4 regions of the Cohnella sp. GCM10020058 genome follow, and region 1 is predicted to be linked to each of the others. Evidence: predicted binding sites of a transcription regulator. Region 1 holds the regulator's gene; each other region holds the start of a gene.
What was found. Region 1 encodes Rex, which represses fermentation and respiration genes when NADH is low (regulators of the CRP and FNR family bind a similar motif). Its sites were predicted from a motif close to TTGTGAAATATTTCACAA; they were not measured.
Positions count from the first base shown of each region.

Region 2: a site for Rex is predicted at 3,608-3,625, ahead of ACFSR7_RS18275 (DUF1641 domain-containing protein). Genes of this name have one in related genera too.
Region 3: a site for Rex is predicted at 4,856-4,873, ahead of ACFSR7_RS04425 (hemerythrin domain-containing protein). Genes of this name have one in related genera too.
Region 4: a site for Rex is predicted at 5,304-5,321, ahead of nadA (quinolinate synthase NadA). Genes of this name have one in related genera too.

Region 1 is NZ_JBHUJV010000013.1:309,961-317,775, reverse strand. It holds gene dinG (ATP-dependent DNA helicase DinG) at 1-2,576, shown strand, start outside; gene ACFSR7_RS22800 (redox-sensing transcriptional repressor Rex) at 2,573-3,259, shown strand; gene ACFSR7_RS22795 (amidohydrolase) at 3,256-4,560, shown strand; gene ACFSR7_RS22790 (cell wall elongation regulator TseB-like domain-containing protein) at 4,557-5,081, shown strand; gene ACFSR7_RS22785 (hypothetical protein) at 5,686-6,219, shown strand; gene ACFSR7_RS22780 (AAA family ATPase) at 6,212-7,711, shown strand.
Region 2 is NZ_JBHUJV010000009.1:644,332-652,146, reverse strand. It holds gene ACFSR7_RS18290 (alpha/beta-type small acid-soluble spore protein) at 20-304, opposite strand; gene ACFSR7_RS18285 (ABC transporter substrate-binding protein) at 415-1,329, opposite strand; gene ACFSR7_RS18280 (NAD(P)/FAD-dependent oxidoreductase) at 1,868-3,049, opposite strand; gene ACFSR7_RS18275 (DUF1641 domain-containing protein) at 3,086-3,517, opposite strand; gene ACFSR7_RS18270 (CynX/NimT family MFS transporter) at 3,752-5,098, opposite strand; gene ACFSR7_RS18265 (hypothetical protein) at 5,346-5,507, shown strand; gene ACFSR7_RS18260 (DUF4023 family protein) at 5,554-5,685, shown strand; gene ACFSR7_RS18255 (polysaccharide deacetylase family protein) at 5,744-6,661, opposite strand; gene ACFSR7_RS18250 (MFS transporter) at 6,661-6,999, opposite strand; gene ACFSR7_RS18245 (MFS transporter) at 6,966-7,815, opposite strand, start outside.
Region 3 is NZ_JBHUJV010000002.1:278,201-286,015, forward strand. It holds gene pflB (formate C-acetyltransferase) at 1-791, opposite strand, end outside; gene adhE (bifunctional acetaldehyde-CoA/alcohol dehydrogenase) at 822-3,428, opposite strand; gene ACFSR7_RS04420 (DoxX family membrane protein) at 3,539-4,087, opposite strand; gene ACFSR7_RS04425 (hemerythrin domain-containing protein) at 4,250-4,777, opposite strand; gene ACFSR7_RS04430 (transposase) at 5,285-6,229, shown strand; gene ACFSR7_RS04435 (PAS domain-containing sensor histidine kinase) at 6,512-7,585, opposite strand; gene ACFSR7_RS04440 (response regulator transcription factor) at 7,623-7,815, opposite strand, start outside.
Region 4 is NZ_JBHUJV010000014.1:108,931-116,745, forward strand. It holds gene tilS (tRNA lysidine(34) synthetase TilS) at 1-476, shown strand, start outside; gene hpt (hypoxanthine phosphoribosyltransferase) at 500-1,042, shown strand; gene ftsH (ATP-dependent zinc metalloprotease FtsH) at 1,147-3,165, shown strand; gene ACFSR7_RS24805 (hypothetical protein) at 3,267-4,427, opposite strand; gene ACFSR7_RS24810 (sigma factor-like helix-turn-helix DNA-binding protein) at 4,420-4,593, opposite strand; gene ACFSR7_RS24815 (RNA polymerase sigma factor) at 4,560-4,964, opposite strand; gene nadA (quinolinate synthase NadA) at 5,364-6,302, shown strand; gene nadB (L-aspartate oxidase) at 6,346-7,815, shown strand, end outside.

The DNA.
Region 1 (7,815 bases):
AAGAGCCGGAGGGTTATCAATACTACCGTCAGTTCGCCATGCGGATCGCCGACTGGACGGACGACGATGAAGGCCGCGAGGCTCAGCGTCTGCAGGCGGAGCGCTCGCTCGCCGATATGCCGTTCGAGAACTATCTCGGCATCGTCGCCGATCGCATGAAGGAGCTGTTTCCGGGCTACGAGCCAAGAGAAGGACAGCGCATCATGTACGACGAAGTTCATCAGGCGCTGGCCGAAGATTCCCATCTGCTGGTCGAAGCCGGCACCGGGACCGGCAAGTCGCTCGGCTATCTGCTGCCCTCCCTTTATTATGGATTAAAAGAAAATAAAAAAATCGTCGTGACGACGCATACGATTCAGCTGCAGGAACAGCTGCGCCAGCGCGATCTGCCGCTGCTGCAGGACGTGCTGCCCGTTCCGTTCAAGGCGGCGGTGTTCAAAGGGCGAAGCAACTACATGTGCCTGCGCAAGTTCGAGCAGCAGATGCAGACCCCCGCGTTCGCGCTGTCCCGGGAGGAAGCCGTGGCGAGAGGCCAGCTGGCCGTCTGGCTGTCGGAGACGGAGCGAGGCGAAGCCGAGGAGCTCAATCTAGGCAGCCGCTCCAAGGAAGAGTGGAACGCCGTCGCAAGCGACGCGGATTCCTGCTTGAACAGACAGTGTCCCTGGTTCCGCAAATGCTTCTACCACCGTGCGCGGCAGGATGCCCTCAAGGCGGATCTGGTCATTACCAACCATGCGATGGTATTTACCGATATGCGCGCGGAGCACCGGCTGTTGCCGGCCTACGATCGGCTGATCGTCGATGAAGCCCATCATATGGAAGAGGTGGCGAGCAACCATCTCGGACGCCGGATCGGTTACGGCGCACTGCCTTCCGCGCTCGCGAGGCTCGCGAAGGATGCCAGGACCGGGCAGCTGCCGAGCCTGATCTCCCAGTTGACCGGCACGGCGGAGAGCGCGAGCGGTACCTGGGCCGAAAAGCTGGAGGAGCTGCTGCCGCGCGTGCAGGAGCTTCGGGAATCGTGGGAACAATGGACGGACAGGCTCTACGGCCTGCTCGCTTCGGGTGCTGCCGCCGACGAGACGGGCGGGCTTAGCTACCGGCTTAAGCCGGACGCGATGCCGAGGGATTGGGAGTCGATCCGCGTAGACGGGGACAATGTCGTGTTGCGGCTCTCGGATCTCGTGCGTCCGCTGGAGAAGCTGCTGGCGGAGATTCGCGACCGAAGCGAGGATCTGGCCTTGCAGAGCCTTCTGACCGACATGAACGGCTCGGTCAAGGAGCTGTCATCCGTTCGCGGCGACCTGCAGACGTTTGTCTCGATGTCCGAGGCGGAGTGCGTTTATTGGATCGAAGGACACACCCAATACAAAAGCCGCTCGTTATGGATGTATATCGTGCCCGCCGACGTCAGCGGCTTGCTGAAGGAGGGCTTGTTCGGTCAAAAGGAAAGCATCGTGCTCACTTCCGCCACATTGACGGTCGACAAGTCGTTCCAGTACGTCAAGGAGCAACTTGGTCTTGACGAAGCGGAGCAGCAGGGAAGACTGCGGACTGCGCAGCTTCCTTCGCCGTTCAATTACCGTCAGCAAGCGCTGCTGCTCATTCCCCGGGACTTCCCGTCGATCAAGGGCAGGGACGGCGAAGCCGCGTTTTTACAGGCGCTGACGACATCGCTGGCCGAGGTGGCGACCGAGACCGGCGGCCGCATGCTCGTGCTGTTCACCTCTCATAAAATGCTGAAAACCGTATACGAGCCGCTTAAGTCCGCGCTCGGGCCGGTCGATATTCAAGTACTCGGGCAAGGGATGGACGGCAGTAGCCGCAGCCGGCTGACGAGCCAGTTCATGGAGCAACCGCGCTCGGTGCTGCTCGGCACGAGCAGCTTCTGGGAAGGCGTCGATCTTCCGGGCGATGCCCTGACCTGTCTCGCTATCGTCCGGCTGCCGTTCCAGCCGCCGAACCATCCGGTGACGGAGGCCAAGAGCGAGCGCCTGACGGCGCAGCGCAAAAATCCGTTCATGAAGCTGTCGCTGCCGCAAGCGGTTATCAAGTTCAAGCAGGGCTTCGGCAGACTCGTGCGAACTGCCTCGGACAAGGGCATCGTCGTCTTGTACGATACGCGCGTCATCGATACGAGCTACGGCAAATACTTTTTGTACTCGCTGCCCGGCCCCAAGATGGAACATCTGCCGCTTGCAGGCCTGGTGCCGCGCATACGGGAATGGCTGCATCCGGCGAATGCTGTCGCTGCCGCGGAAACGGCGTCCTACGCCGAAGCCGCCTCCCACAACGATGCTGCCTCCAACGCTGGGGCCCCATCCGAAGCCGAGGTCCCAGTCGAGTCCGGCTCCGACGCGGACCGGCGTTCTGCAGCACCGACGGGCGGAGTGCTAACGGATGCTGCAGAGCAAGGCGGTTCATCGCCCGCATCCGCCCGCGATATGCCGTCCGCACCTTCCGGCGAAGCCGGCGTTCCGGAGGCATCGGCACCCGGGAACACCAAGACGAAACGGACAAGAGCTAAAAAACCGAAGCAGGAATCCGGTGGGTGGGAAGGAGAAGTCTCCAGTTGAAGCAAATCAAAATTTCCGAAGCGGTCGTCCGGCGCCTTCCGATCTACCTGCGCTACCTCAACGAGCTAAGCATCAGCGACGTACAGACCGTGTCCTCGCAGGATCTCGGAGACAAGCTCGATCTCAATCCCGCCCAGATCCGCAAAGATCTCGCCTACTTCGGCGAGTTCGGGCGAAAGGGCGTCGGCTACAATGTCGGTTATCTGATCGAAAAGATCCGCCATATCCTCAACCTCGACCGCCCGATTCATGTGGCGCTCGTAGGCGCCGGGAACCTGGGCCGCGCGCTGTGCAATTACAATATGTACCTGAAGGACAATATGAAAATCGTATCGGTGTTCGACGACGATCCGGCCAAAAAAGGCGTGGCCATCGGCAATCTGACCGTTAACCCGATACAGATGCTTCCGCATGAAGTGAAGGACAAGGAGATCTCGATCGGAATCATCACCGTGCCGGCGAGCGAAGCGCAGAAGGTCGCGGACCGCTTTGTCGAAGCGGGAATCCGGGCAATTCTGAACTTCGCGCCGACGGTGCTGAAAATACCTGCGGGCATTCGCATTCATCATGCGGATTTTACGAGCGACCTGCTGAGCTTGGCTTATTATATGGATCACGATTTGGATGCGGACGGGGCTGAAGAGTCAAGCGTATCCGACGACGAAGAAGGAGTGGAACAATGAAACGTTGGCTGATCGAGAACGGCATTTTCGCGGAGCTGTCCGCTAATCGGCAAATTTTCGAAGGGTGGCTCTACGTTGAGGACGGGTATATCTCCGCATCGGGCGAAGGCGCCCCCCCGGCGGAGCTTCGCGATCAGGCGGAGGAAATCGTAAACGGAAAAGGGTTGTTATTCATGCCCGGTCTGATCAACACGCACGGTCATGCGGCGATGTCGCTGCTGCGAGGCCTGGCGGACGATCTGGTGCTTCAGGACTGGCTTGAAAATCATATGTGGCCCATGGAAGCGAAGTTTAAGGCCGACGACGTATATTGGGGGACGTCCCTTGCCGCAGCGGAAATGATTCTTAGCGGAACGACGACCTTCGTCGATATGTACGATCACATGGACAAAGTCGCGGAGGTTGCTGCCCAGGCAGGACTGCGGGCTACGCTTACCCGCGGCGTAATCGGACTCTGTCCGCCAGACATCCAGACGGCGAAGTTGAACGACGCGATTCAATTCGCTAAGGATTGGCAAGGCGCGGCAGACGGCCGCATTCAGGTGATGATGTCTCCGCATTCGCCTTACACATGCCCGCCCGACTATATCGAACGCATCGTGGCCGCCGCTCACGAGCTTGATCTGCCGCTGCATACGCATATGTCCGAGACGGCTGCCGAGGTTGAATTAAACGTCAAACAGTATGGCGCGCGTCCGGTCGAGCATCTGGACAAGCTCGGGCTGTTTTCCCGTCCGTCGCTCGTTGCCCATGCGGTGCATCTGAACGACGACGAGATCGCGCTGCTCGCCGAGCGACGCGTCGCCGTCTCACATAATCCGGTCAGCAATCTGAAACTGGCGAGCGGCGTAGCGAGGGTGCCCGAATTGTTGCGCGCCGGCGTCACCGTCTCGCTCGGGACGGACAGCGCCGCCAGCAACAACAATCTCGACCTGTTCGAGGAGATTCGGCTTGCGGCACTGCTCCACAAGGGCGTGTCCGGCGATCCGACGGCCGTTCCCGCGGTGGAAGCGCTGCGAATGGGGACGCTTTACGGCGCCCGTTCGATCGGTCTGGGAGACGTAACCGGCAGTCTCCGTCCGGGCTTAAAGGCCGATATCACCGCGGTTTCGATCGACAAGCCGCACTTTATGCCGCGCACCGATTATATTTCCCATCTTGTCTATTCGGCCCGCGGAGCGGACGTTGCGCACGTGTGGGTCGACGGCCGGCGTATCATGCGCGATCGCGAACTGCTGACGCTTGACGTCGAACGGATCCGCTATGAAGCGCAGCGCTGCTTCGAGAGGCTGCGGGGATGACGCCTAGCCGGATCGCGGAGCGGAGACGGCAGTCGGCGTGGACAGGGTGGCGACTGACCTTAATTGTCCTTGGCTTCCTCCTTTTCGTTGCGGTCGTATTTGTCGTATACATCCGGAGCGCGGATGCCGAATACCGGGGCGAGGAGCGAACCGCGGTCGCGAAGGCCAAGCAAGAAGCGGGGCTTATTAAGATCGGCAACGTTTCGCAGCATGTGTGGGACGATTCGGTCTGGGTCGTCGAGGGCAAGGACGCTTCCAATACCGACTGGTTCGTATGGCTGCGTCAGGACGGCTCGCTCAAGGAGAAGGTCGGGGACGGCTATAGCGAAGACGGCATCCGTGACCGCTTCAATTCGGATCATCCGGGCAAAAAAATCGTACGTCTGCTGCCGGGGTGGTTTTCGGGACAACCCGCCTGGGAGATTCGCTACATGGACGATCCCGATTTGAAACGGCAAGCGATCGTCTTCTATTCCTTCAAGGACGGAAGCGCGCTTAGAACTTATAATTTGGTCTCGTAAATAATAGGTATCGGAATTTATGGCCTGCGCCCTTACGGCGCGGGTCTTCTTTAGAAAGATCAGTTTTTTAGCCGATATTCCGGTTAGATAAAGAAAATAACTGCCTTTTAAGTTCCTACTTAAGTACAATTTCGGCTGGCGTTGCTTATAGAGCGTCAAGGAGTTCCTAAGCAGGAATAACTTCGGCCAGTCATGTGTATGAGGCGCCTAGGAGTTCTTGTGTAGTAACTCTTTTAACATCTATTCTGTACGATGATACGTAATCGGAGAAAAAAGATGTTTTTTTGCATGTATTGCGGTGAATGAACGTGGCATGCGACGAAACGCCGTCCCATCGCAAAGGCGGGCGGATAAGCCGGCAACAGGTGTTCTGCGCGACTCCCGTTTCGGATATCCGCAAACTAAAAGGACCGTCAGGTGGAACATCCCTGGCGGTTTTCTTGCGTGCGACCTATCATTTACCCCATACGCAAATATTTGACACAACTTTTTAAGCGTTGATATATATTTAGTCTATCAGAATATGATATACTAGCTGATGTATTGTTGGAGCAGAGACATGATGGACACAATTTATATCAGACTAAAGGAGGCCAATGCCTAAATGAAATTGCGAATCCTGCCTATAGCGACGACGGCCGTGGTATCGGTGGCGCTGTTGTTCGGTGGTTGGTTTGCTTATCGTCATTATGGCGTGGAGCAGCCGCTGGACCGCGCTGCGGCGAAGGTGCCGGGCGTCGAATCGGCCAGCTCGAACATGAATGCGGACGGCGTCACGATCAAGGTCAAGCTTAGCGATTCCGCTGATCTGGCGGATGTATATAGAACGGTGAAGGAAGAAGGCGCCCGCGCGATCGGCTCCAAGAGCTTGAAGCTGGTCGCAGAGAATTCGGATAATGAAGCGCTCGAGAAAATCTGGCGATCGGCATTGTTTGACGTCGCGCAAGCGATGGACCGCAAGGAATATACCGAAATCCGCGATGCGATGGCCAAGCTCCAGTCGCAGACGCCGGGTCTGACCGCTTCCACGGAGATCGACGAGCAAAACGTGTATATCAGCCTGCGCCTTTCCGGCAGCGCCAAGTATGTCATTCTGCCTCGCCAGGGCGAGCAATTGGAGGTGTGGCCGAATGCGTAATTGGAGATCCTATGGCAAAGAAATCGCGATCGGATTCGTGCCCGTATTTATCGTCTTCATGATTTTCGTCGGCGTGCCTGCACTTCCGCTGCTGCTCGGCGCAGGGCTCGTCGGCGGCTTGCTGTTCATGGCCAAGTCGCGCAACGGGATGGCGTTCGGCGGCGCCATGCGCAAGGGACCGTCTCGCCCGCCCGCTTACTTGACGTTCGAGGATATCGGCGGTCAGGAACAGGCCAAGCGCGAGCTCGTAGAAGCGCTCGATTTTCTGGTCCAGCGGGAGCGGATCGCCAAGCTCGGCATCCGTCCGCTCAAGGGCATCCTGCTTACGGGTCCTCCCGGAACGGGGAAGACGCTGCTCGCCAAGGCCGCGGCCAAGCACACCGATTCGGCGTTCGTGGCAGCTTCGGGCAGCGAGTTCGTCGAGATGTACGTCGGCGTCGGCGCGGGCCGCATCCGCGATATTTTCCGCCAGGCACGTACATTGGCAGCCAAGCAGAAGCGGGACAGCGCCATTATTTTCATCGACGAAATCGACGCGATCGGCGGCAAGCGCGACGGCTCGCAGAACAAAGAGTACGACCAGACGCTGAACCAGCTGTTGACCGAGATGGACGGCATTCAGGGCGACGAGTCGGTCCGCGTATTGATCATTGCGGCCACTAACCGCAAGGAGCTGCTCGACAATGCGCTCACCCGACCCGGACGCTTCGACCGGCACATCCAAGTCGACATGCCGGACCGGCACGGACGCGAGCATATTCTCCGCCTGCACGCCAGGAATAAGCCGCTGGCCGAAGAGGTGTCTCTAGATAAGGTCGCAGAGGAGACGTTCGGCTTCTCCGGCGCACAGCTTGAGAGCGTCATGAACGAAGCGGCGATCTACGCCATGCGCGAGGAGAGCGAGGTTCTGAGGCCGGCGCATCTGGCGCAAGCGATCGATAAGGTTATGATGGGCGAGCGGATGGACCGCGAGACGACGAGCGAGGAGCGGGAGCGCGTAGCGCTGCACGAGCTTGGCCATGCCATCGTCGCCGAGAGCGTGCGTCCGGGCAGTGTCGCGCAAGTGTCGCTGACGCCGCGGGGCCAGGCGCTCGGTTATGTACGCCATCATCCGCGCAAGGACAGCTATCTTTATACGAAAACCTATCTCGAGGCGCAGATCCAGATCGCGCTCGGCGGTGCCGTTGCGGAAGAGTTGCACTACGGCGGACGGAGCACCGGCTCGCGCGGCGACTTCGACCAGGCGACCAATATCGTTAAGACGCTGATCGAGTCGGGCATGACGGAACTCGGCATCATTCACCCCGAGGCGCTTACCGCAGAGCAGTGGTCCAAGGAAAACGGGCGGATTCTGGACGCCTTGACGGAAAATACTAGGAAGCTGCTGTCGAGTCACATGGAGACCTTCGCGAATTTGCTTGCCATTTTGATCCGCGAGGAGACGCTGTCGGGCGAAGAGCTCCGTACGCATCTGAGCGCTGCGGCTGCCTGACCGGCAGCCATGAGGCTGTCCCGCTTAGCCGAGCAAGGCTGCGGGGCGGCCTTTTTTTATTCCCGCTCTTGCGAACCGGCGCCCGATTTGCCCGGGGGCGACAG
Region 2 (7,815 bases), on a different contig from region 1:
TCTTGGGGAGGGCGGAGCGTTAGGGCTGTTTTTCCGACAGCTTTTCCTGCGCCATTCGAATCATCTCGCGTACCATGGAGCCGCCGATCTTGCCGCCGATATGACCCGCGTCTTCGGTCGTGAGATGACCGTTGTCCCCGGGCGTCAGCGGCACGCCAAGCGACTTGGCGACCTCGTACTTGACGTCATCCGGATGCGCGGGATCCACCGCGTAGCCTTCCTTGCGCATGACCTCCGCCTTGAACGCATTGACGCCTTGCTCGGCGCCGGGGACGGCGAGCCGTCGCGACCTTCTTCTGGACATGCCTCGCACCACCTTTTCGTCGGATGATGCTAGCTTGCGCGTTCGCCGCGCCGTTATTCCCAAAAAGAAAAGGAGCGGGCAACAATTGCTGCCAGCCCCTCTTTAATCGCTTATTTGCTCAACAGGTCGACGACGTCATGCAGCTGCCACTTCAGTGCCGCGGCGCTGAAGTCGTTCCAGTGACCGCTGTCTACGAGGTACACCTGGTTTTTCTGAACGGCGGGGATGTTCTTCCAGGCCGAATTCTTAAGCGAATCGTACGTATCCTTGTCGGCTTGGCCGTCGACCATGATGAACAGGCGGTCGGCGTCGGCCACGTTAGCCGGTACGGCCTCTTGCGTAACTTCGGTCGTGGCGGTCAGCGTCTTGACGTGCTCGGTCGGCAGGAAGCCGAGATCGTCGTACAGCGGCGTGAAAACCTTGGTCGGGTGTTCGTAGATTTTCTTGCTCCAGAATTGGAGAATGCCGACCTTTTCGCCATCGGCAATTTTACCCTTGAGCTTTTCTTTGGCATCGGCGACTTCGGCCTTATAGCCATCCAGGAACGCCTGCTTCTGGTCTTCGATGTCAAGCAGCGCGGCCAGATCGTCCAGCTGCTCGTACGGCGTGCGGCCAAACGTCGTCGCGTAGGTCGGCGCGATTTTTTGCAGCGCGTCGACGACTTCGGGCTTGAAGTAATTGCTCACGATGATCAGATCGGGCGTTGCGGCGACGACCTTCTCATTGTCGGCTTCTTGATCGCCGACGCTAGGAATGCCTGCGATGGCTTCCGGATCGTCTTTGTACTTGTCCAGGTAGTAGTTGATCGTGCCGACCGGCTTGACGCCGAGCTGCAGCAGGTCGCCGAAGTTGTTGATCGCGACGACGCGCTGCGCCTTCACGGGCACCTCGATCTCGCGGCCCATGCCATCGGTGACTTTTTTTGTCGCTTCAGCGTTGTTGTCTTTGCTGCCACACGCGGTGACGACGCTGACGAGCAGCAGGATGAAGGTGAGGAGCAAGCCGGATTTGCGGAAGTTAGACATGTAAGTAATCTCTCCTTGGAGGTCGGTTGTTTGTATCTGTCGCTAGCGCTGCAAAATGTCATCGATAACGATTCTCAGTCTCACTCGGACTATATTACCGGATATCTGGAGAAATGGCAATGGCAAGATGAGCGGCGCGAGGTGGTTTAAAAAGCGAGGGCCGCCGGAAGCGGGAGCTGGAGAGGCTTTTGCCGTTCTGAAAAGACCAGTAAGGGGCGACAACTGGCTGCATTAGCAAATAGTGATGCGCCACATCCTCAACTGACTAACGGTGCATGCAAAAGTGCAATAACGATACGCCATATCCGCCGAAGTAAGGCCGCAGCCGAAAAAGCAAAATAGCGATGCGCCATATCCTTATTCCGCAATATTCTGACCGAAAAAGCTAAATAACGATGTGCCACTTCCTTATTTCCCCGCCAGCACGCCGCATGTGCCGCAGCCTTTTCTTATTGTGCCGCCATCCGCTCCCACCTTAAACGCAAACAACTCCGCCCCGGCCGAAGCCGAAGCGGAGCTGCTTGCAAACACATCAATCCTATTCGAGCACCGCGAACAGACCCTTGATGTGCGTCAGATAGCGGATGTTGCTCATTTCCTTCATCAGCGTCGCAGGGAAGCCCTTGAAGCGGGTGCCGCTTGCGCCGACGGTGCCAACCGCGTCCTTGCGGCCGAGGCTGCCCAGCGTACCGGAGAATACCGGCTGGAACGTGTCTTGCACGCCGCCCTTGATTACGGCAGCCAGGTTGTGGCCGATGAGCTCGCCCATTTGCCAAGCCAGCTGTGCCGTCGGCGGATAAGGACGAGCGCCTTCGCCCGGAATAACGACTGCGCAGTCGCCTGCGAGGTAGACGTCAGGGTGCGAGGTCGATTGCAGCGTATCGGTAACCGATGCGCGGCCGCGGTTCACTTCGATGCCGCAGTTCGCGACGATCTCGTGGCCTTGGACGCCCCCGGTCCAGATGATGGTGTTGGACTTCAGCGTGCGGCCGTCCTTCAGGGAGACGGTGTCCTTGGAGGCTTCGGTGATCGCTACGCTGATGATGAACTCGACGCCGCGCTTCTCGAGGCTCGCTTGCGCGCGGGCGATGAGCTCCGGCGGGAAGATCGGCAGGATCGCCGGGCCGGCTTCTACCACGTAGAGCTTGATGTCGGCCGGGTCGATGCCCTTGGCGCGCGCGACTTCAGGCAGCTTGTCTGCGAATTCGCCGACGAGCTCGATGCCCGTCAGGCCGCCGCCGCCGACGACGATCGTCGCGTCAGCCGGATCCTTGGACGCCTTGTAGGCATCCAGACGCGCATGTACGTGTTCGCGGATCTTGTTGGCATCGCTGACGGACTTCAGCACGAAGCTGTTTTCTTGCAGTCCCGGGATGCCGAAGTAAGCCGTCTCGGAGCCGAGGGCGATGACGAGGTTGTCGTACGTGTACGAGCCGCCGCCGGCCGTCGTTACCTTTTTGTCGTTCGGCTTGATTTCCTTGACCGTATCGATGATCACATTGATGCCTTGGTTCTTCAGCAGCTTGGCAAGCGGCAGCGCAACGGCAGGTTCGCTGATCGTGCCTGCAGCCAGACGGTGCAGCTCGGTAATGATCTGGTGGGTCGGATAACGGTTGATGACCGTAATCGCCGCTTCGTGGACGCTCAGGTGCTGACGAGCCGTCAGCGCGCTCAGCAATCCGCCGTAACCGCCGCCCAGGATCAAGATTTGTTTAGCCATGGTCCATCCTCCGTTCGTGAGTCAGTGGTTTGGGGATTAGCGTTGCTGCTGGCGCTCCGCCAGTACGTTCAGGAATGCTTGGGTGTATCGCAAAGTCTTTTGCACTTGCGGATCCTTCAGCATTTTGAGCAGACCGAACAGGCCGACAGCCTGCGTGTCGGCTTCGGCACGGTCGCCGGCTTCGATCGCTGCGGAGGCGAGGCCCTTGGCCTTGTCTACGACAGGCGTGAAAAACTCGACGATTCCCGCCTTCGTATCGTTGATGAAAACTTGGTCCTTCGCGAGGCCGGAAGCAAAGTCGTACGCCGCGGTCAGCGTCGTCACCATCTCGGTCAGCTTGGGCAGGTTGTCCACCAGCGTGGTGAGCGATTGTTGAACTTCCGGCTTCATCAGTTGATCCAGCACATCCTGGGCCTTCTGCGCGTCGACAGCTTGCTCGGCGCCTTGCGATTGCGGTGTGGTAGTCATGAGACAAAGTCCTCCTTTACAGTAAGGTCATGCGGTCTCTTGCGATTCTCCGTCTCGTCGGACGAAGGGGCACGGGGAGGCGGGCGACATTTGTACCATTTTTCACATAAAAAGGCGTGCCGCTATTCCTTTGGCTTCTTCGTATTCGATCCGGAAGGTCGAAATGAACCCTTGTTCCCCATTTTACACCCGTTTGTGCCCTAGATGTAAAAAAATTAAAAAGGTTAATTGTGTCTATTTTGTGTCGGCGCCTGTCGAATCATTGGAGCCCGGCACGGATGCTGACGATACATAGGAGGCTCGGCTCGAGCCCAGCCCGAACAGCGCAGCCAGCGCCACGACGACGACCATCACCACGAGCGGCGTCTGCCATCCGCCCGAGCGGTCGTGGATAAAGCCGATAAAAGCAGGGCCGACCGCCGCCACGAGGTAGCCCACGAATTGAGCCATGCCCGACAGCTCCGTCGCCTCGGTCGCGGTGCGGGTGCGAAGCGAGAAAAACACGAGGCAAAGGCTGAAGCTTGCTCCCGCGCCGATCCCGATCAGGAGTACCCACGCAACCGTCAGAGGTCCCGTGCCGGCATCGAAAAGCAAGCCCCCGTATCCGACGAGGAGCATCGTCATGACGATCGCCATAATGCCCCGCTGGCTCGGACGCCGCGCAGCAAGCACCGGCGCCAGGAAGTTAGCGGGCAGGCCGATGATCTGCATGAGCGACAGCATCCATCCTGCCGTGCCCGCACTCATGCCGCGATCCTGCAGAAGCTCCGGCAGCCAGGTAACGTTGACATAAAAAATAATCGACTGGAAGCCCATGAACAACGAGACCTGCCAAGCCAATGGCGAACGCCATGGACGCGCGGACGCCACAGCCGGGCGGCTTAAGCCCCGCTCGCGCCGGCCGCGGCTGACCTGCGGCAGCCAAGCGATCATCGCCAGCGTGGAAGCGAGCCCCCATACGCCGAGCGCGCCGCGCCAGCCGAAGCCCGGCGCGTCCGCAATAGGAATGCTGACGCCGGAGGCGATGCCGGCGACGAGCGTCAGCGCGACCGAGTAGATACCGGTCATGAGTCCGGCGCGGTTCGCGAAGTCCCGCTTGATGAGCGCGGGCACGAGCACGTTGCCTACGCCGATGCCGATGCCGATCAATACGGTGCCCGCGAACAACAGCGCCGAATAAGGCGCGGCCCGCACGATCACGCCTACCGTGACCAAGGCCATGCCGGCGAGCAGCGTGTTCTCAGCGCCGAATCGGCGCGACAGCTTGGGCGCCACCGGCGAGATCACGGCGAAAGCAAGCAGGCCGAGCGTCGTCAGCATGCCTGCGCCGGCGCCCGACAGCCCGAGATCGTCCTTGATCCGGCCGACTACCGGTCCGACCGCGGTAAGGGCGCCGCGCAGGTTGGCCGCGATCAGCACGATGCCGACGGCCAGCCAGAGCAGCCTGCCGCGCTTGGCCTTCTCCGCGCGCTCGCGCTCCTGGGCTTGCTCGAGGGCAAGCTCCCGATCCGATTCGGATAACGCGCCCGGGCGATCTTCATCAAGCATTGCATTATTTTCGCGATTCGAAGTGTTCTTCATCTTCATTCATCCTCCGGACATCACCTACAGCATACGCCAAACCCGCCGCGCGAATGCCGAGCCGGCGCTGTAACTTATCTCCGGCAATGCCCGAATTGTAGCACACGGTGTCAAGTTCGTGATACCTCGACGATTCTTTTTATCGCTTCGAAGCCCAAGCGGTCCATCTGTGCGAATCGCATAATCCCCTTTGACGCAAGGAAGACTATAAAAGCAATTTTAACGATGCTGAGGAGGAGATAACGACATGTCCGGACGTAACAACAAACCGAAAACCGGCGGACCTGCGGGTCATCCCGGCAGACTGGACCAGTTCGGCGAAAAGCTCGGCTCGCGGAACGAAGAAGAGTTTCGCGCAGCGGCGGATACGTCCTGCAGCTCTGGCGCGAAGGGAAAAAATAGGAGCTGATTGTGCACTCATTTTATTAAAATCATAAGCAAGGGGGTTCGCGGACATGAGCGATACGCATGAATTCGTGGAGCAGGTCCATGATCGCCAGCGCAAGGACAAGCGCAATAAAGCGCATCAGGGTCAAGGCACGCAAGGTCAAAAGGTGTCTTCCCGCCAGCACAGCACCAATAAATAACGCGGCGCGCCTCCGAACGAAAGCCGTTCGAAGGCGTGCTTTTTTACATCCGTGCTCCTCAACTCCGTCCAAGCAGAAGCCTGGCCAACCTGAGCCCCGAGCGAAGCCTGGGCCGCCGCAGCTTTTCCCGCACATACCGGTAGTCCGTCAGCTGCACGCCCGCATCCTTCATCGCTGCCGAGAAGTCCGGATCCAGCATGAGCTTGTATTCCCACACCCTTTTGTCCCAATGAGGAATGCGCGCGCCAAGCTCCGCATCCGGGACCGCGGGGTGGATAAATGTCTCTACGACACCTTCCGGCAGCGTATACAGCTTGGCGATCAGCATCTCCTTAAACGTTTCGTACGTTTCCCCCGTCTCGATCTCGTAGGGATGGCTCAGCAGGTAGTCCGGCACCGCCACGCCGAGCGTGTCGCACAATGCCACGGCTTTGGCCAGGGTCGCCTCCACGCCCGGCGCGTTCGCCGTTATCGCTTCGGCAGGATCGATATGCCGGAACAGCCGAAACGGCAGCCTCCTGCGCGAGCACTTCCAAAAGACTTGCGGCAGATAGCTGCGGCCGGTGGCGACGCCGTAGAGGCTGCCCATATGATTGTCCGCGTGCGTCACGGCGATGCCGGCCCGCGCGACGGCGTCGAACTGCGCCTTCATCTCGGCGATGACGTCGGCCTTGTCGGCTCCGCGTTCGAACGCCGCGACGGTCTTGTACATATAGCCGTCCGCGTCGTGCAAGGAAGCGCGGCCCGTCAGGCTCGCAAAACGCACGGCGTCGTATTCGCTTGTGAAAGTCAGATGCAGGCCGATGTTGGCCTCGGGATGACGTCTGCACCAGTCCGCGGCCTGGTCAAAGCCCCGGGCGGGCGTCATGATCGTGGCGGACGAGACTCGGCGCTCCTCAAGCAGATGCATGATGGCTTCGTTCGCCGGTGCGCTCTGGCCAAAATCGTCGCAATTCAGAATCAGCAGCTTCGCCATCAGGCGTCGATCCCTCCTTGCATGTGCGGTGCCACAGGGACGGGCTGCGGCTTCAGAAATAACGAGATGACAAACGAGACGACGAGCAGGCAGAGCGGAACGATGCAGATCAGATAGCGGAACGTCGCCTCCGGATGCGGCCCCGGTTCGTCGCCGCTCACATAGCCGAACAGATGCCCGACGATAAAAAAGGCGAGCGCCGAGATCAGGCCGCTGGAGCGCGTGAGGAAGCCGCCGACTGCCGTGTACATCCCTTCTCTGCGTCGGCCGGTCCGCACAGCGTCCCTGTCGATGATCTCGCTGGTCAGCAGCGCCGGGGAAACGAGGAAGCCCGCCAATCCAAAGCCGAAGCAGATGCCCGCCGCGATGCCGGTGCCCAGATTGTCGGCGAACCAGAGGGAATCACGGACAGCCCGTATACGATGAAGGAGAAGCGCCAGCTGCGGTAGCCGCCCAATTTTTTCACAATATAAAACCATACCGCGACGAGCGGAATGACCGATACGAAGACGGAGGCCATCAGCAGCGTGACGTCGCTCTCTTCGACGCCGAGCGCGTACTTGGCGTAGAAGGGAATCATCGAGCTGACGAGGCCGTTCACCGTCTGGGCGAAGGAGCAAGCCACGTAAAAAAGCCAGAGCTCCTTGTTCTTCAAAGTCTCGCGAAACGCCTGAACGAGCGGCAGCGGCTCTTCCTTGGCGAACGTCTCGTTCTCGCGGACATTCAGGACGAAGAGCGTCATGAAGATGCCGAATAGGGCCGCGTACACGACGGACATCGTGCCGAAGCCGAGCGCCTTGTAGAGGATCGGCGTCAGCGCCGTACCGATCAGGATGGCAAAGATCTGGTAAGCCTGCTGGACGGCCGAGGCCTTGGCCCGCAGACTGTCGCCGGTGAACAGCTCGGGGAAAAGCGCGCCGTAGTTCACCCATAAGATCGTCGCGATCGCTTCGAAGAGGATGAGCGCGACGAGGAACCAGGTAAATAAAGCGCTATCATGTAAGCCCGAAGGAACGGCGAACACCATGACGAAGGCCAGCATGAACAGCGGGATGGACACGAAAATCCACGGCCTGCGGCGGCCGTGCCGCGAGCGCGTACGGTCGGAGAAATAGCCGGCCATCGGCTGGTTGACGGCGTCCCAGATCAGGTAG
Region 3 (7,815 bases), on a different contig from region 1:
GCAAAGTAGAGCCACTGCACCGCTTCCGCCGCGTTCGTCGCAGGTCCCGAGATGTCGTAGCCGTAGGAGGCCGCCATCGCTTTGAGCTCGCCGAGCGCCCGGATCTGCTCGGACACTTCCTCGCGAAGACGAATGAGGTCTTCGCCCATAACGTCCTTTTCCAGCGCGGTCAGGTCGGCCTGCTTGGCCGCGATCAGCTTGTCGACGCCGTACAGCGCCGTCCTGCGGTAATCCCCGATGATCCGGCCGCGGCCGTAGGCGTCCGGCAGGCCGGTGATGATGGCGGCCTTGCGGGCAAGACGCATCTCGGCGGTGTAAGCGTCGAACACGCCCTGGTTGTGCGTCTTGCGGACGTCCGTAAAGATGCGGACCATTTCGTCCGGCAGCTTGTAGCCGTAAGCCTCGCATGCGTCCTGCGCCATCCGGATGCCACCGAACGGCTGGATCGAGCGTTTCAGCGGCGCGTCGGTCTGCAGGCCGACGATCTTCTCCAGTGCCTTGTCGATGTAGCCCGGACGATGCGAAACGATCGTGGACACCGTCTCGGTGTCGACGTCCAGCACGCCCCCGTTTTCCCGTTCCCGTTTCATCAACGCCAGCACTTGCGTCCACAACTCGCGGGTCGCATCCGTCGGTTCGGCCAAGAACGCAGCGGAGCCTTCATATGGCGTAAGGTTGCGCGCCAGGAAGTCGTTCACGTCTACGGCCGTTTGCCAGGCGCCCGCTTGAAAGCCTCTCCAGCCGTCCACCCGGCCGGCGGATTCGCCGATCGTTTTGTTCAAAATGCTCATAAGCGTTGCCTCCTAATGATCGATGTCCGCTTAGAACTTGCCGTAAAAAGCGTTGCGGTACACGTCGGCCAGCTCGACGACGAGCGGCATGCGCGGATTCGCGGTCGTGCATTGGTCTTCGAACGCCCGGTCTGCAAGCTGATCGACCCGCAATTCGAAGTCGGCGGCGTCGAATCCGAGCGCCTGGAACGACTCCGGAATCTGCAGCGACAGGTTGAGCTGACGTATCGCGTTGATCAAGCTGGTGACGCCTTCTTCCGTCGTTCTGGCCTGCAGCCCAAGCAGCCGGGAGATATCGGCGTAACGCTTGTCGGCGATGAAGTGGCTGTATTTCGGAAACGAAGCGAACTTCGTCGGCTGCTGTGCATTGTAGCGGATGACATGCGGCAACAGGATCGCATTGGTGCGGCCGTGGGCCGTATGGTACTGTCCGCCCCACTTGTGCGCCAGGCTGTGGTTGATGCCCAGAAACGCATTGGCGAACGCCATGCCCGCTATGGTCGACGCATTGTGCATCTTTTCCCGCGCGACCGGGTCCGCCTTATGGAACGACGCTTCCAGATTGTCGAACACGAGCTGGATGGCTTTAAGCGCGAGGCCGTCGGTAAAGTCGTTCGCCATCACCGAGACATAGGCTTCGATGGCATGCGTCAGCACGTCCATGCCCGTGTCAGCGACCGCCGTTTTCGGCAAGCTGTACACATAGTCCGGATCGACGATGGCGACGTCCGGCGTAAGTTCGTAATCGGCGAGCGGGTACTTGGTGTTGCCTTTGTTTTTGTCGGTGATAACGGCGAACGACGTTACTTCCGAGCCTGTGCCCGACGTCGTCGGAATCGCGACGAACTTGGCGTTTTTGCCGAGCCGCGGATACTTGTAGATGCGTTTGCGGATATCCATGAACTTCTGCTTGAGCGAGTCGAAGCTCGTGTCCGGATACTCGTAGAACAGCCACATCGCCTTCGCAGCGTCCATCGGCGAGCCGCCTCCGAGCGCGATGATGCAATCCGGCTTGAACTGCGCCATCATGCGGGTGCCTCGCTCGACCGTGTCGACCGAAGGATCGGGCTCGACGTCGCTGAAGATCTCGACCGACACCGGATCCTTGCGCTTGCGGAGATAGTACGCCACCTTCTCCACGTAACCGAGCTTCACCATCGCCTCGTCGGTCACGATCATGACGCGGCTGATGTCCGGCATCTTCTCGAGATACTGCGTAGCGCCTTTTTCGAAGTAAATTTTCGGCGGCACCTTGAACCATTGCATATTAACCGTGCGATACGCCACGCGCTTAACGTTAATGAGGTTGACGGCGGTCACGTTCGAGGTCGTCGAGTTATGGCCGTACGAGCCGCAGCCGAGCGTGAGCGAAGGCAGGTTCGTGTTGTAAATGTCGCCGATCGCACCGTGCGTCGAAGGCGCGTTAACGATGATGCGTCCCGTCTGCAGCCGCGCCGAGAAAGCCGCGATGACCGCTTGGTCGTTCGAATGGATGACCGACGAGTGGCCCATGCCGCCGAACGCGATGACTTGCGCGGCGCGTTCGATGCCTTGTTCTGCCGTCTTGACTTTGTAGCAGGCGAGCACCGGGCTGAGCTTCTCGGCGGACAGTGGATATTTCTCGCCGACGCCGGCCAGCTCTGCTACAAGCAGCTTCGTCGACGGCGGCACTTGAATGCCTGCCATTTCCGCGATTTTGACGGCCGGCTGTCCGACGATGACGGCATTGACCGCGCATTTCTCGGGGTTGATGACGAGCCGCGATACCGCCTCGATCTCCTCTTTATTGAGGAAATAACAGCCTTGACGCGACATGAGCGCCTTCGCTTGCTCGTATATCGGCTCCTCCAGAATGACAGCTTGCTCGGAGGCGCAAATCATGCCGTTATCGAACGTCTTGGAAAGGATCAGGTCGGTTACCGCTTGCTCAAGATCCGCCGTGCGTTCGATGAAGCAAGGAACGTTGCCCGGGCCTACGCCGAGCGCCGGTTTGCCCGTGCTGTAGGCCGCCTTTACCATTGCGGAGCCGCCGGTCGCCAGGACGAGCGCAATGTCCTTGTGATTGATCAGCAAGCCCGTCGCCTCGACGGAAGGGTGCTCGATCCACTGAATGCAGTGCTCCGGCGCGCCGGCGGCGACTGCCGCCTCAAGCAGCGTCCTCGCTGCAGCCGCACTTGATTTCTGCGCAGAAGGGTGGAAGGCGAAGACGATCGGATTGCGCGTCTTGGCGGCGATCAGCGACTTGAACATCGTCGTCGAAGTCGGATTCGTAACCGGCGTGATGCCGGCGATGACGCCGACCGGTTCGGCGACCATCCGGTAATTCTCGTAGACGTTCTCTTCGATCACGCCAACCGTTTTCTCCGCCTTGATGCTGTGGTAGATATATTCCGTCGCAAAAATGTTTTTCGTAATCTTGTCTTCATATACGCCGCGTCCGGTCTCTTCGACTGCGAGCTTCGCGAGCGGCATGTGCTGGTCGAGTCCCGCAAGCGCCATTGCCTGCACGATCCGGTCCACCTGCTCCTGATTCAACCGCATGTACGCCTCGAGCGCCTTGTTGGCGCGCTCCGCCAGCAAATTTACCTCGTCATGCGCGGAAATGAATTCGGTTTGCGCTTTTTCCTTCGTCGCCATCCTCGTGGCCTCCCGTCAAGTATCGCTTCTCTCATCCGGTCTCGGCGCCGGACGATATGGACGGCGGCCGGAGAACTCCGGCCGCCGTGTCAACCAGTCGATGCGATGAATTAATGCGCAACGGGCTTGCCGTGCGTACCGTCGTTATTCTTCTTATCCGCGATAGCGTGCTTGATCTTGCCAAAGCCCTTGCGGATAAGCGGAAGCAGGTAGTAGTCGAGTCCGAAGCGCCCGGCATTGGCGCCTGCCGTGAAGACGATGAAGCCGAGGACCAGCAGCCAAGGGTTCGTGCTTACAGTACCTGCGAAGAGGAACAGCGTGTTGAGCAGCATTCCGAAGAAGGCGGCCGTGACTGTGAGTCCCCCTACGATCAGACCTACGCCGATCAGAAACTCGCCCAGCGGGATCAATACGTCGATCAGCTTGATGTTCGGCAGTGCGAAGTGCTGGATGAAGTACGTGTAGTTAGGGAAGATGACTTCGTTCGTCGCGTGGTCGGCTACCGGCTTGGCGACCGCCCCTTGCAAGAATCCTTTAGCCGTAAATCCGCCCGTCAACTTGTGCCAGCCCGCATCGATCCATTGCCAGCCGACATAGATGCGAAGAAGCGTGACTGCGACTGCCGCCCATACGTTTTCTCTAAACCATTTGGTGACCATAATGGCCATCTCCCTTTTCGCCTTTACGGCGTTTATTAGTGGGTGTCGATTGTGTTGCTTGCCTTACACCCTCATTATGAGGGATGCGAGGAATGCCGCATGTGATGGAAATCACATTTTCGAGCATTTTCTTGTGAAAAGTTTCACTTTATGAGGCAGCGCTTAGAAGCTGTAAACATTCGAGTGATCCTCCAGCGTGTCGATGATTTCCTGTTCCTCGTTCAGCCGATTTTTCAAGCAGGCATAAGCTTGCAGCAGACGGGACGACAGTGCCTTCGCCTCCTCCGGAGAGATCGGGAGTACCGCCTGTTCCAGCGTGTTGAGGAACGAGCCGATAAACCGCTCCGCAAGTCCGTAGTCCAGCTCCATTAAAGCGAACAAGTCGGGCTCGGTCTCCAGATACCATGTCGCGTATGGGAAGAGCTCCGTCTTCTCCCACGCGATATGCGCGCTCCATTCCGTCATGAAATGTTTCACGCGTTCATTCAAGATCCGGACATTCGCGTTCAGATGAACGATGTTCTCATCCTTGCGAACCGTGCAAGCCTGCGCATACAAGTCTGCCAGTTCCGCCTCCAGTGCGTCGTGCTCCTGTTGGGCTCTGACGACCGCTTCGCTAAGCAGCGTGTAACGTTCGTCGCCTCCGGCGATCGGCTGCGATGCGCGATTATCTTCGTGGTTTGTTTTCATCGTGTTGTGCCTCCTCTTCATTGTTCGGGGCGTTGCTTCTTTTGATGCTTTTAATATACAGCGTATAACGAACCATTAATGTGAAAAAAATCACATATTGATCGCGGACAAAATATCGACACATTTACACGCGGGACGTTGTAGGCACACTACTTTTACTCGTTTTAACAGTATCCCCTTCCGTAAGGAAGAGGGACGAATCCGAACGTGAACCGCATCCCTATTTCGCATTCGCTAATTCGTATTCCTATCTCTAGTTCCCTATTTCGCAATCCTATTTCTTATTCGCTGTTTCGTATCCCTAATTCGCATTTTCCAGTCCGCCCTTCTTACCGCCCGCTCTCATCTATTAATCCAACCAAGAGACCTGCCTAGCCCAACACATCAACCTAGTTAATGACTCGCCGCTATCCCCTTCGACAAGGAAAAATTTATTTTCCAATAAGCGGGACTTCCTGTCGAAACTATGATAAAATAAGAACAAATGTTCTATTTGGAGGAATTAATATGCCGAGCCGCTTTTCGATTCGGGACGCCGTGCCTGCCTTCAACACCGCCGACTGCGAGCATGCTCTTTTCGCCGCCAAGTGGCCGGACGGCTTCCGCTGTCCTCGTTGTTCGCATCCGCATTATTATGAAGTCTCGTCGCGCGGACGCCGGCTTTTTGAGTGCCGTTCCTGTTCCCATCAGGCTTCCCTGACGGCCGGTACGGTGCTCGAGGGTTCGCGCACGCCGCTGACAAAGTGGTTCCAGGCGATGTTTTTGATGCAGATCGGCATTAGCGCCCGGCTGCTGGCCGAGTTCATCGAGGTAACCTACAAGACCGCCTGGCTGATCAACCACAAGCTTCGACATGCCATCGGCGAGTGGGACCTCGAACGGCCGCTCCATGGCGATCTGCAGCTGCTGGGCGAATATTACGGCTATGAGTATCATCGCTATATCGGCAGCCTCATCATGCAGGGAGCGCTAAGACCGCAGCCTATCGTCGTCGGTGCCTCTCTTGATGGCGCAGGCGATATCGTTCATCTCAAAATGAAAGCTGTCGACGGGCCGGAAGGCGACGATGCGACGCGGCATGGCGTGGGCGGAGAGGAGGCAGCGGAGCATTTTGTGCGAAAACACGTCGCCGGCGGAGTTGCGGACGATCGCGTAGAACGGCTGGAGCGCGGCCACCGGGGGCTTACCGCGCTGCATGTTGCCTGGCGGGATGCCGTGCGCTGGCTGAACTGGACGTTCGGCGGAATCGGTCCGAAGCATCTGCAGGCGTACCTGAACGAATTCTGCTTTCGCCGCCTCCTTTGCCGCAACGACATGCTCGCCGAGCTTATCGCCTGCTGCGGGATGACGGAGACGGTTACCTATCGCCGGCTGGTAGGCGCCCGCTCTGGCATCCGGCCAATCCCTTGGGCCTATAGGCGTCCTGCGCGAAGCGGCCGACGTGCAGGTTAGTGGTGCCATTTCGTTCGCAGCGGAGGATGGGACATGGGATTGTGTGAATGCTCGGATAATGGCCGGGAATTTGAAGCTTCCGACCAAAATGCGGTTCCGAGGAGACGGGCATTTTTCGTGTTAAGAGTGGAGTTGGATTGTTTTGTTCGACCCACTCGTCACTGCCCAGAGCTGCAGCCATGCAGCGGTCGCGCGCTTTTTCCTGACACAACGGGATATTGTTAAAACGTGCGAAACAGGCGTATGGCGTGCCTTCCCCTGTTTCGCATGTTTAACGCACCGCTAAGCGAGTGGGATGTTTAACGTTACTGTCGTGCCGCGACCGAGCTCGGATCGCAGCTTCAGCTCGCCCAGCACCGCCCGTGCGCGTTCTTCCATACTGAAGAGGCCGACGCCGGATCCGGCCGTTGCACGGATGAAGCCGATTCCCTCGTCACGGATGACCGCGCGCACCAGCTCGTCCTCCTCCCTCAAGGAGACGAATGCCTCGGAGACGTTTGCATACTTGCCGACATTCGTCAGCGCCTCCTGGACGACGCGGTAGATCGTCGTCTCCGCAAGCAGCGCAGGACGGCGCTTCAAGTCGCATTCAAAGTGTACCTTGATTCCGTAATGGCTCTCGAAGTGCTCGATATAGGTTCGGAGCGCCGGCACGATGCCGAGGTCGTCCAGCACGGAAGGACGCATTTCCCACGCGAGTCCTCTAACCTCGGACATAAGCTGAGACACCTGCTGCCCCAGCATCGCGAGCCCCTCGTCTTCCCGCTCTGCAAGCAGGCGGTCGATCGTGATTTTGAAGAAAAAGAGACTCTGGCCGATTCCGTCGTGCAAATCCCGCGAGAAGCGCCGGCGCTCTTCCTCTTGGATCTGCATCATCTGGCCCAGCATCGACTGCAGCTCGGCCTCGGTCTCCTTGAGGCGCGTCACCTCATGACGGATCGCCAAATATTGATAAGGGGCGCCGTCACCGTCCACGAATGGAACGATCGTCGTATCCACCCAATATTCGCGACCGTTATTCGCCCGATTTTTGATTTCTCCGCGCCAGACCTTGCCTGACGAGATTGTCGTCCACAGCTCTTTCATGAAGGCTTTGCCGTGATAACCCGAATTGACGAGGCGGTGGTCCTGCCCGAGCAGCTCGTCTCTGCTATAGCCGGATATCTCGCAAAACTTGTCGTTGACATAGCGGATCTTGCCCCTGCGGTCGGTAATGGCGACGATCGCGGACTCGTCCAGGGCAAACTTGACGTCCGCGAGCTGCTCGAGCGAGCGGCGCAGCTCCTCCCGATACTCGGCGTCAGCCACGCCTGCGTCAAGCCCGGCGAGTAGTCCTGTCACCTGGGCCGCCAGCATCTCCGCGTGATACTCCGGCCTGCCTTTGTTTGCCGGTTCACTCAAAAGTCAGCAGCCCCTTCTTCATCGCGAATTTAACCAGATCCGGTCTCGTGCGCAACTCCAGCTTCTCCATCAGATTGCTTTTGTGCGACTCAACGGTCTTGACGCTGATGACGAGCTGCTCCGCGATTTCCTTGTTGGAATAGCCTTGTGCGACCTTGGCCAGAATCTCTTTTTCCCGCTCGGAT
Region 4 (7,815 bases), on a different contig from region 1:
TGCTTCGGGAGTATGGCTATGCGTACATAGGACCCATGCCGGATGAGCAAGCCGGTTATGCCTATACCGTCGCGGAGCTCCCCGCGCGTTCCGAACGGCTCGAGGTAGCGGTGCCCGAGTGCGGCCTTGTATTCCGGATAAGCCGGGAAGCCGGGATCTGCGACCCTTCGCCGGGCTCCCGCTGGGAGGCCTTTTTTGACGAGGCGGAGCTTGCAATGCCGCTTGCGATGCGCAGCCGGAGGCCGGGAGACCGGATGGAGCCATTGGGACTAAACGGCTCCAAGAAGGTGCAAGATATACTCGTCGACGCCAAGGTTCCCCGCAGCCTGCGTCACCTGAAGCCGCTGCTCGTCGACGGCGCCGGCCGTATCCTTTGGATGCCTGGTCTCAGGCGCTCGCGACACGCCGTACCGAACTCGGGAGCAGGAGCGGCCATCCGCGTGACATGTTCGGAGTCAAGCCATCATACCGTTTAACATCGGCCCGGGAGGTCCCATCGTTGCAGAATGACATTCAAGAAGTACTTTACTCGGAAGAGCAGATCCAATCGAAGGTACGGGAACTGGGAGCCGCCGTCAGCCGCGATTACGAGGGGCGCAACCCACTGGTAATCTGCGTGTTGAAGGGCGCCTTTATTTTTATGGCCGATCTGTCGAAGAACATTACGATTCCGATCGAGCTGGACTTCATGGCCGTATCGAGCTACGGCAACTCGACGCGCTCCAGCGGTGAAGTCCGCATCGTCAAGGATCTGGACAATTCGGTCGAAGGACGCGATATCCTGATCGTCGAGGACATCATCGACAGCGGCCTCACGCTCAGCTATCTGATCGACGTGCTCGAGCGGCGCAATGCCAAGTCAGTCCGTGTCGTCGCGCTTTTCGACAAGCCAGGCCGCCGCACCGTCGACCTGAACGCCGATTATACCGGATTCAGCATTCCCGATGCTTTTGTCGTCGGTTACGGTCTTGACTATGCCGAGCATTACCGTAATCTCCCATACGTAGGTATTCTAAAAGAAGAAATTTACTCGAACCGCTGAGTACTGCAGCCTTCCGATGGTTTTTCCGCGCAGCCGCGCGTTTTATTGAGATACCAAGACAGGCTATGGTAAAATGATGAAAGCGTGTCGGGAGGAGGTCAGGGATGAATCGGTTTATCCGGAATACGGGATTTTATTTGCTTATATTTTTGGTGACCGTCGGCATCGTTCAGTTCTTTATAGGCAAGAATACGACGACCGAGCCGCTCACCTACAACCAGCTCATGACTGCGATCCAGTCGAAGACCATTCAGGACCTCGAGATGCAGGTCAACCGCGGTACCTATCTGCTGACCGGCCATTTCAAGAAGGACATGGCGCCTGAAGGCCACAAGAGCGATGCATTCTCGACCCGGATTCAGACCGAGCGAGACGCCAATGCGATTAGCGACGCTGCTGTGGAGCAGGGCTTCGATCTCAAGAACAAGGCGATGCAGGGCGAGAGCTTCTGGCTGACGTTCCTCACCTCCATCATACCGTTCGTCATTATGTTCATCCTGTTCTTCTTCCTGATTAATCAGGCGCAGGGCGGCGGCGGCAAGGTGATGAATTTCGGCAAGAGCAAGGCCCGTCTCTATAATGAAGAGAAAAAGCGCGTGACGTTCGAGGACGTAGCGGGTGCGGACGAAGAGAAGCAGGAGCTCGTCGAGGTCGTCGAATTCCTGAAGGATCCCCGCAAGTTCGCGGCGCTTGGCGCTCGAATTCCGAAGGGCGTACTGCTCGTCGGCCCTCCGGGTACCGGTAAGACGTTGCTGGCTCGCGCTGTAGCAGGCGAAGCCGGCGTGCCATTCTTCAGCATCTCGGGCTCGGACTTCGTCGAAATGTTCGTCGGCGTCGGCGCATCCCGCGTCCGCGACCTGTTCGAAAATGCGAAGAAAAACGCGCCTTGTATCATCTTTATCGACGAGATCGACGCCGTCGGCCGTCAGCGTGGCGCAGGCCTCGGCGGCGGACACGACGAGCGCGAGCAGACCCTTAACCAGTTGCTCGTGGAAATGGACGGCTTCGGCGCGAACGAAGGCATCATCATCGTCGCAGCGACCAACCGACCCGACATTCTCGACCCCGCGCTGCTGCGCCCGGGCCGCTTCGACCGTCAGATTACGGTCGACCGTCCGGACGTCAAGGGCCGCGAGGCGGTACTCAAGGTTCACGCGCGCAACAAGCCGCTGAACAAGGACGTAAGGCTGGGCACGATCGCCAAGCGGACGACCGGCTTCACCGGCGCCGACCTGGAGAATCTGCTCAACGAAGCGGCGCTGCTCGCGGCGCGCAAGAACAAGAAGGACATCGCGATGCAAGAAGTCGACGAAGCGATCGACCGCGTTATCGTCGGCACGGAGAAAAAGAGCCGTGTCATCAGCGAGCGCGAGAAGCGCATCGTCGCTTATCACGAGTCCGGTCACACGATTGTCGGCTTCTTCCTGGAGCACGCCGACATGGTGCACAAGGTGACGATCATTCCGCGCGGACGTGCGGGCGGCTACGTCATCATGCTGCCGAAGGAAGACCGCATGCTGGTCACCAAGCAAGAGCTGCTGGATAAGGTCACCGGCTTGCTCGCGGGCCGCGTCGCCGAAGAATTGTTCATCGGCGAGATTGGCACCGGCGCTTACAGTGACTTCAAGCAAGCGACGGGCATCGTGCGCAGCATGATCATGGAATACGGCATGAGCGACAAGCTCGGGCCGATGCAGTTCGGCGCGACCCAGGGCCAAGTGTTCCTTGGCCGGGATATCGGTCACGAGCAGAACTACTCGGATGCAATTGCGTACGAGATCGACCAAGAGATGCAGACGATCATCCAGTCTTGCTACGACCGCGCCAAGAAGCTGCTCACCGAGAAGAGCGCAGAGGTTCACCTGCTTGCCAATACGCTGCTCTCGCAAGAGACGCTCGAGTTGGAGCAGATCAAAGCGCTCATCGAGAAGGGCGACATCAACGCCGCGAACGATGGCGACGGCGGCGATTCGGGCAGCGAGCCGACCGGCGTTGAGCCGACCATCGACACGCTCGGCGGCAATGTCCGCGTCCGCATCACCCCGCGCGACGAAGAGACAAATGCCAATCAGACGCCTCCGAATCCGGATCAACGGAATGACGAGGACAACGAGCCGAAGTAACTGTCATACGAATAAAACCCGCGATTTCGCTGCCCATGCAGCTGGATCGCGGGTTTTTGCTTTTGCGTAGGGCGGACTGCCCGCGCTCACCATAAAGGTCTCTAGTCAGGCTTGGTCAGCGAGATGAAGCGTACCTTGCCGTCTTCGAACAGCAGGTGAAAATAAGGGCCATCGCTAATTCGATAACTCCAGGCCGTATTTGTGCGGGCGTTGGGCAGACCGAGATTGGCGATGACTTCGTCTTGCGACAGACCCACTTTAACTCCATCGGGTGTAACGTAAGCTCGATCGTCCGTTGTAAACAGAATCGCAGCGGATAGCTTTATTACATTCGGATATGCGTACTGGTAACCGGACCCTGTTAAAGACTGTGGTGACAAAGACTGTAGGAATCCTTTCGTTCCAAGAACGCCGTCATAGAAAAGCGTACCGGAGGACAGGAAGAGAAATTTCCGCACCCAGCCGAGATAGTCAAGACCGTCGATGGTAAAGCGGCTTTTCTCGTATATCCGATCCGTGATCTGATCCGCTTGCACAATCGCTTGCTCAGTACTTGCTTGTCCGCTAAGCCTGTCGTACGCTGCCCATTCGCCGCCTGGATTGATATACCTCTGCATGAGCATCCACACCTGATCGTCAGCCAACAAGAGCGTATCCGAGGTCCCGTACGTATTGCTGCTCGGATCGTAAGCCATGATAAAGGCGCCTTCAGCTGTTTCGAATGTCATTGTAAAGGCATTGCGTACCCAAGAAATCTCCGGCTCCGGACTGATCGATGCAGCGGCAATATCCAGAGCGTTCAGATTTTGCAAAATAACGAATAGCCGATCTGTCGGCACCTCGAAGGGCTGCAGTCGATGTTCGCTGTCTTCCACGCGAATACCGGTCACGTCCTGCAGTTTAAACGGCAGCTGATCACTCAGCAAGCCCGACAAGCGCTGAATCCGAATGGGCTGTGGAGCTGCATTCTGTGCGGGAGCCGTTAAAGGTGAAGTAAAGGTTACCGGGCGCAGGTCCCGGACGAGCTCGCCTCCTTTAGGGCCTAACAAAATGGCTCCAGCGACCGTCGCTACGGATAGACCGACTATTGTTGCTGCGAAAAGGGGGCGGCGGCTTCGGTGCGACTGTAAAAGATGGTCTTCACGCTTGCCGCTGAGCGCCATCCGCTCGATTGCAGACATATGGTTTTCCGTAAAGCCTGGCGCACGAGACGCATCTACCTTTAATTTCTCGTACCACGACGGCAGGCGATCCTCATTCATGATCGGAAGCCTCCTCTCTACGACGAATCATGCGTAGCCTTGCACGCGACAGCCTGGATTTGACGGTACCCTCAGATAAGTTCAGAAGCAGCGCTATTTCCCTGACGGGGAGCTCATATCGCGCCTGAAGCACTAGCACTTCGCGAAGTTTAAGAGGAAGCTGCATGACTTCTTCCCATATTTCATTGGATAATGATCGCCGCAGGCTTCGGATTCAGCAGACGGACCGGATTCATGCGCACGGTCGTGCACGCGATCCATGAGCGTAACTCGACGCAAAAAGGCCGAGCGCAGGCGGTTGAGCGCCGTGTTTCGCGTGATTGACAGCAGCCAGGTGCGAACGGAGGAAGCGCCGCGGAACGTATCGATCTTCCGGTAGGCGGCGAAGAATACGTCCTGGGATACATCGTCTGCCAGATCCCTGCGCTTGGTCAGAACGAAGGCCAGGTTCCAAACCTCTGAACCGTATAACCGCATCAGCTCGCGAAGCCCGCCGGAATCCATATTCTCAGCATAGGACCAGTGGGTTTCTTCCAAGTTCGCAACACCTCCATCGATTAGACACCGTGACGGGCCAATAGGTTCCGTTCCAGACAAAAAAAGGAATCCAATTGTGCGCATCGATAAATGAATGCGGTTGCATAGCAAATGCTGCGTAGGGCGTCGGATGATTTGCGACCGATCGCTGGAAGGCACGGAGGAACGCGTGTTCCCGCTTGTTTCCCGCGCCCGGGAAAGCCGATAATTACGCGGAAAACTTCTTGCGGAAATCTGTGAACATTCATTGACAGTGCCCCCTGGCAAGTGTAAATTTATTGTTGACTCACTGACGTCGGTTGCGAAATTTGGCAACCCGTTTTTGTTAAGCGGCCTAATTTGTGCTTATTTTCACAATTCATCATACCCAGGCGTGAACGCCGCAGGAGGAGACTCACCATGGAAGCTTTAGCCCTTGAACGCAAAGCGGAGCAGAACCGCGAGCTGCGCGAGCGCCTGGCGCAGTTGAAAAAGGAACGCAATGCCATTATTCTGGCGCACTATTACCAGCGCGACGAGATTCAAGAGGTGGCCGACTTCCGCGGAGACTCGTTCCTGCTCGCCCAGAAGGCTGCGCAGACCGACGCGGACGTCATCGTGTTTTGCGGCGTGCACTTTATGGGCGAAAGCGCGAAGATTCTCGCGCCGCACAAGACCGTGCTCGTCCCCGACGAACGCGCGGGCTGCCCGATGGCGGATATGGTCAATCCGATCGGCCTGCGAGAGCTGAAGGCCAAGCACCCCAACGCCACGGTCGTGACCTATATCAACTCGTCCGCGGACGTGAAGGCCGAGACAGACATCTGCTGCACGTCGGCGAACGCGGTCAATGTCGTCAATTCGGTCGAAGGCGACGAGGTCATCTGGTGCCCGGACAAAAACCTGGGCCACTACGTGCAGCAGCACACGGACAAGAAGATGATCATCTGGGAAGGCTACTGCAACACGCACGACATGCTGACGGTCAAAGACGTATACGAGATGCGGGCGAAGTATCCGAACGCACAGTTCGTCGTACACCCGGAATGCCGCCCCGAAGTCGTCGAGCTGGCCGACTTCGTCGGCAGCACGACAGGCATCCTGAAGTATTGCCGCGAATCGAGCCACAAGGAGTTTATCGTCGGCACCGAGGACGGTACGGGGTACCAGCTGCGGGTGGACAGCCCGGACAAGACATTCCATTTTGCGAGCAAGTTCCTCGTCTGTCCGAATATGAAGGTCAACAACCTGAAGAAAGTCGTCAAAGCGCTCGAAACGATGCAGCCGCAGATCCACGTGCCGCAAGACGTCGCCGACAAGGCGCGCCTGTCGCTCGAGCGCATGCTGCTCGTCAAGTAATCGAGAGAGACCAATAACTTCAGGCGGGGAGTCGCAGAGGGCCATGATACCACGTTATATCGTCGATTTCGATCCGGCGGAGCTTGAGACCGTACAGACGGACATGATCATTATCGGAGCCGGGATCGCGGGCCTGTTCACGGCACTTCAGGCGGCCAAAGATCGCCGCGTTCTCATGATCACGAAAAAGTCCCTGTTCGACAGCAACACGCGTTACGCGCAGGGCGGCATCGCAGCCGTCATCTCGGAGGACGATTCGCCGGAATTCCACCGCCAGGATACGTTGATCGCAGGCGCTGGTCTATGCGACCCCGGGGCCGTGGACGTGCTCGTGCACGAAGGCCCGGATTGTGTTCAGGAGCTGATCGAGTACGGCACGCACTTCGACGAAGAGGACGGACACCTCGCCCTGACCAAGGAAGGGGCGCATAGTCAGCGCCGCATCCTGCACGCCAACGGCGATGCCACAGGCTACGAGATCGTTCGCGCGCTGGCGGATAAGGTGCAGAGCGTGCCCGATATCGAGGTCTGGGACGACCACTTCGTGCTCGATCTGTTGACCGAGGAGGGCGAGTGCGTCGGCGCGCTCGTGCTGAAGCCGGACGGCTCTCGCGTAATCGTGCGGGGAGCGGCGACCATTCTCTGTTCGGGAGGCACCGGACAGCTGTATCGCTATACGACGAATCCCGAGGTGGCGACGGGTGACGGGATCGCGATGGCTTACCGCGCCGGCGCGGTCATTCGCGACATGGAGTTCAACCAATTTCACCCGACATCGCTGTGCTACCCGGGCGCGCCGCGTTTCCTGATTTCGGAGGCAGTGCGCGGCGAAGGAGCCGTCTTGCGCAATATCCGCGGCGAGCGCTTCATGGACAAGTATCATCCGCAGCTCGAGCTGGCGCCCCGCGACATCGTGGCACGGGCGATCGTGAGCGAGATGGAGTTGACCAAGTCGACTTACGTTTATATCGATATTACCCACGAGGCACCGGACCTGATCAAGCACCGGTTTCCGAATATTTACGAGTTTTGCCTGAATTACGGCCTCGACATGACGACGGACTGGATTCCGGTGGCGCCGGCTGCCCATTATATGATGGGAGGCGTCCGCACGGATATGAACGGCGAATCGAGCATCCCCCGTTTGTTCGCCTGCGGCGAAGTATCTTCGACGGGCGTGCACGGCGCGAACAGGCTGGCGAGCAACTCGCTGTCCGAAGCGATCGTGTTCGGCCGCCGCATCGTCGAGCGGATCCGTTCGCTGCCGCCGCTTGCGATCGAGGCGCGTACCGGTTACGCATCCGAACGGATCGGCGCGCCTGCCGGCAAGATGGCGGAACGCCGCCTCAAGCTGCAGAAGCTGATGGTGCGCTTCGCCGGTCTCAGGCGGGAGGCCCACGGCCTGACCAAGGGGCTCGAAGAGCTGCGCCGCCAGTCGCCGCTGTACCAGACGGAGATGACGACGCGCGAGGAATTCGAGTACGCGAACCTGCTCACCTGCGCGACGTTGATG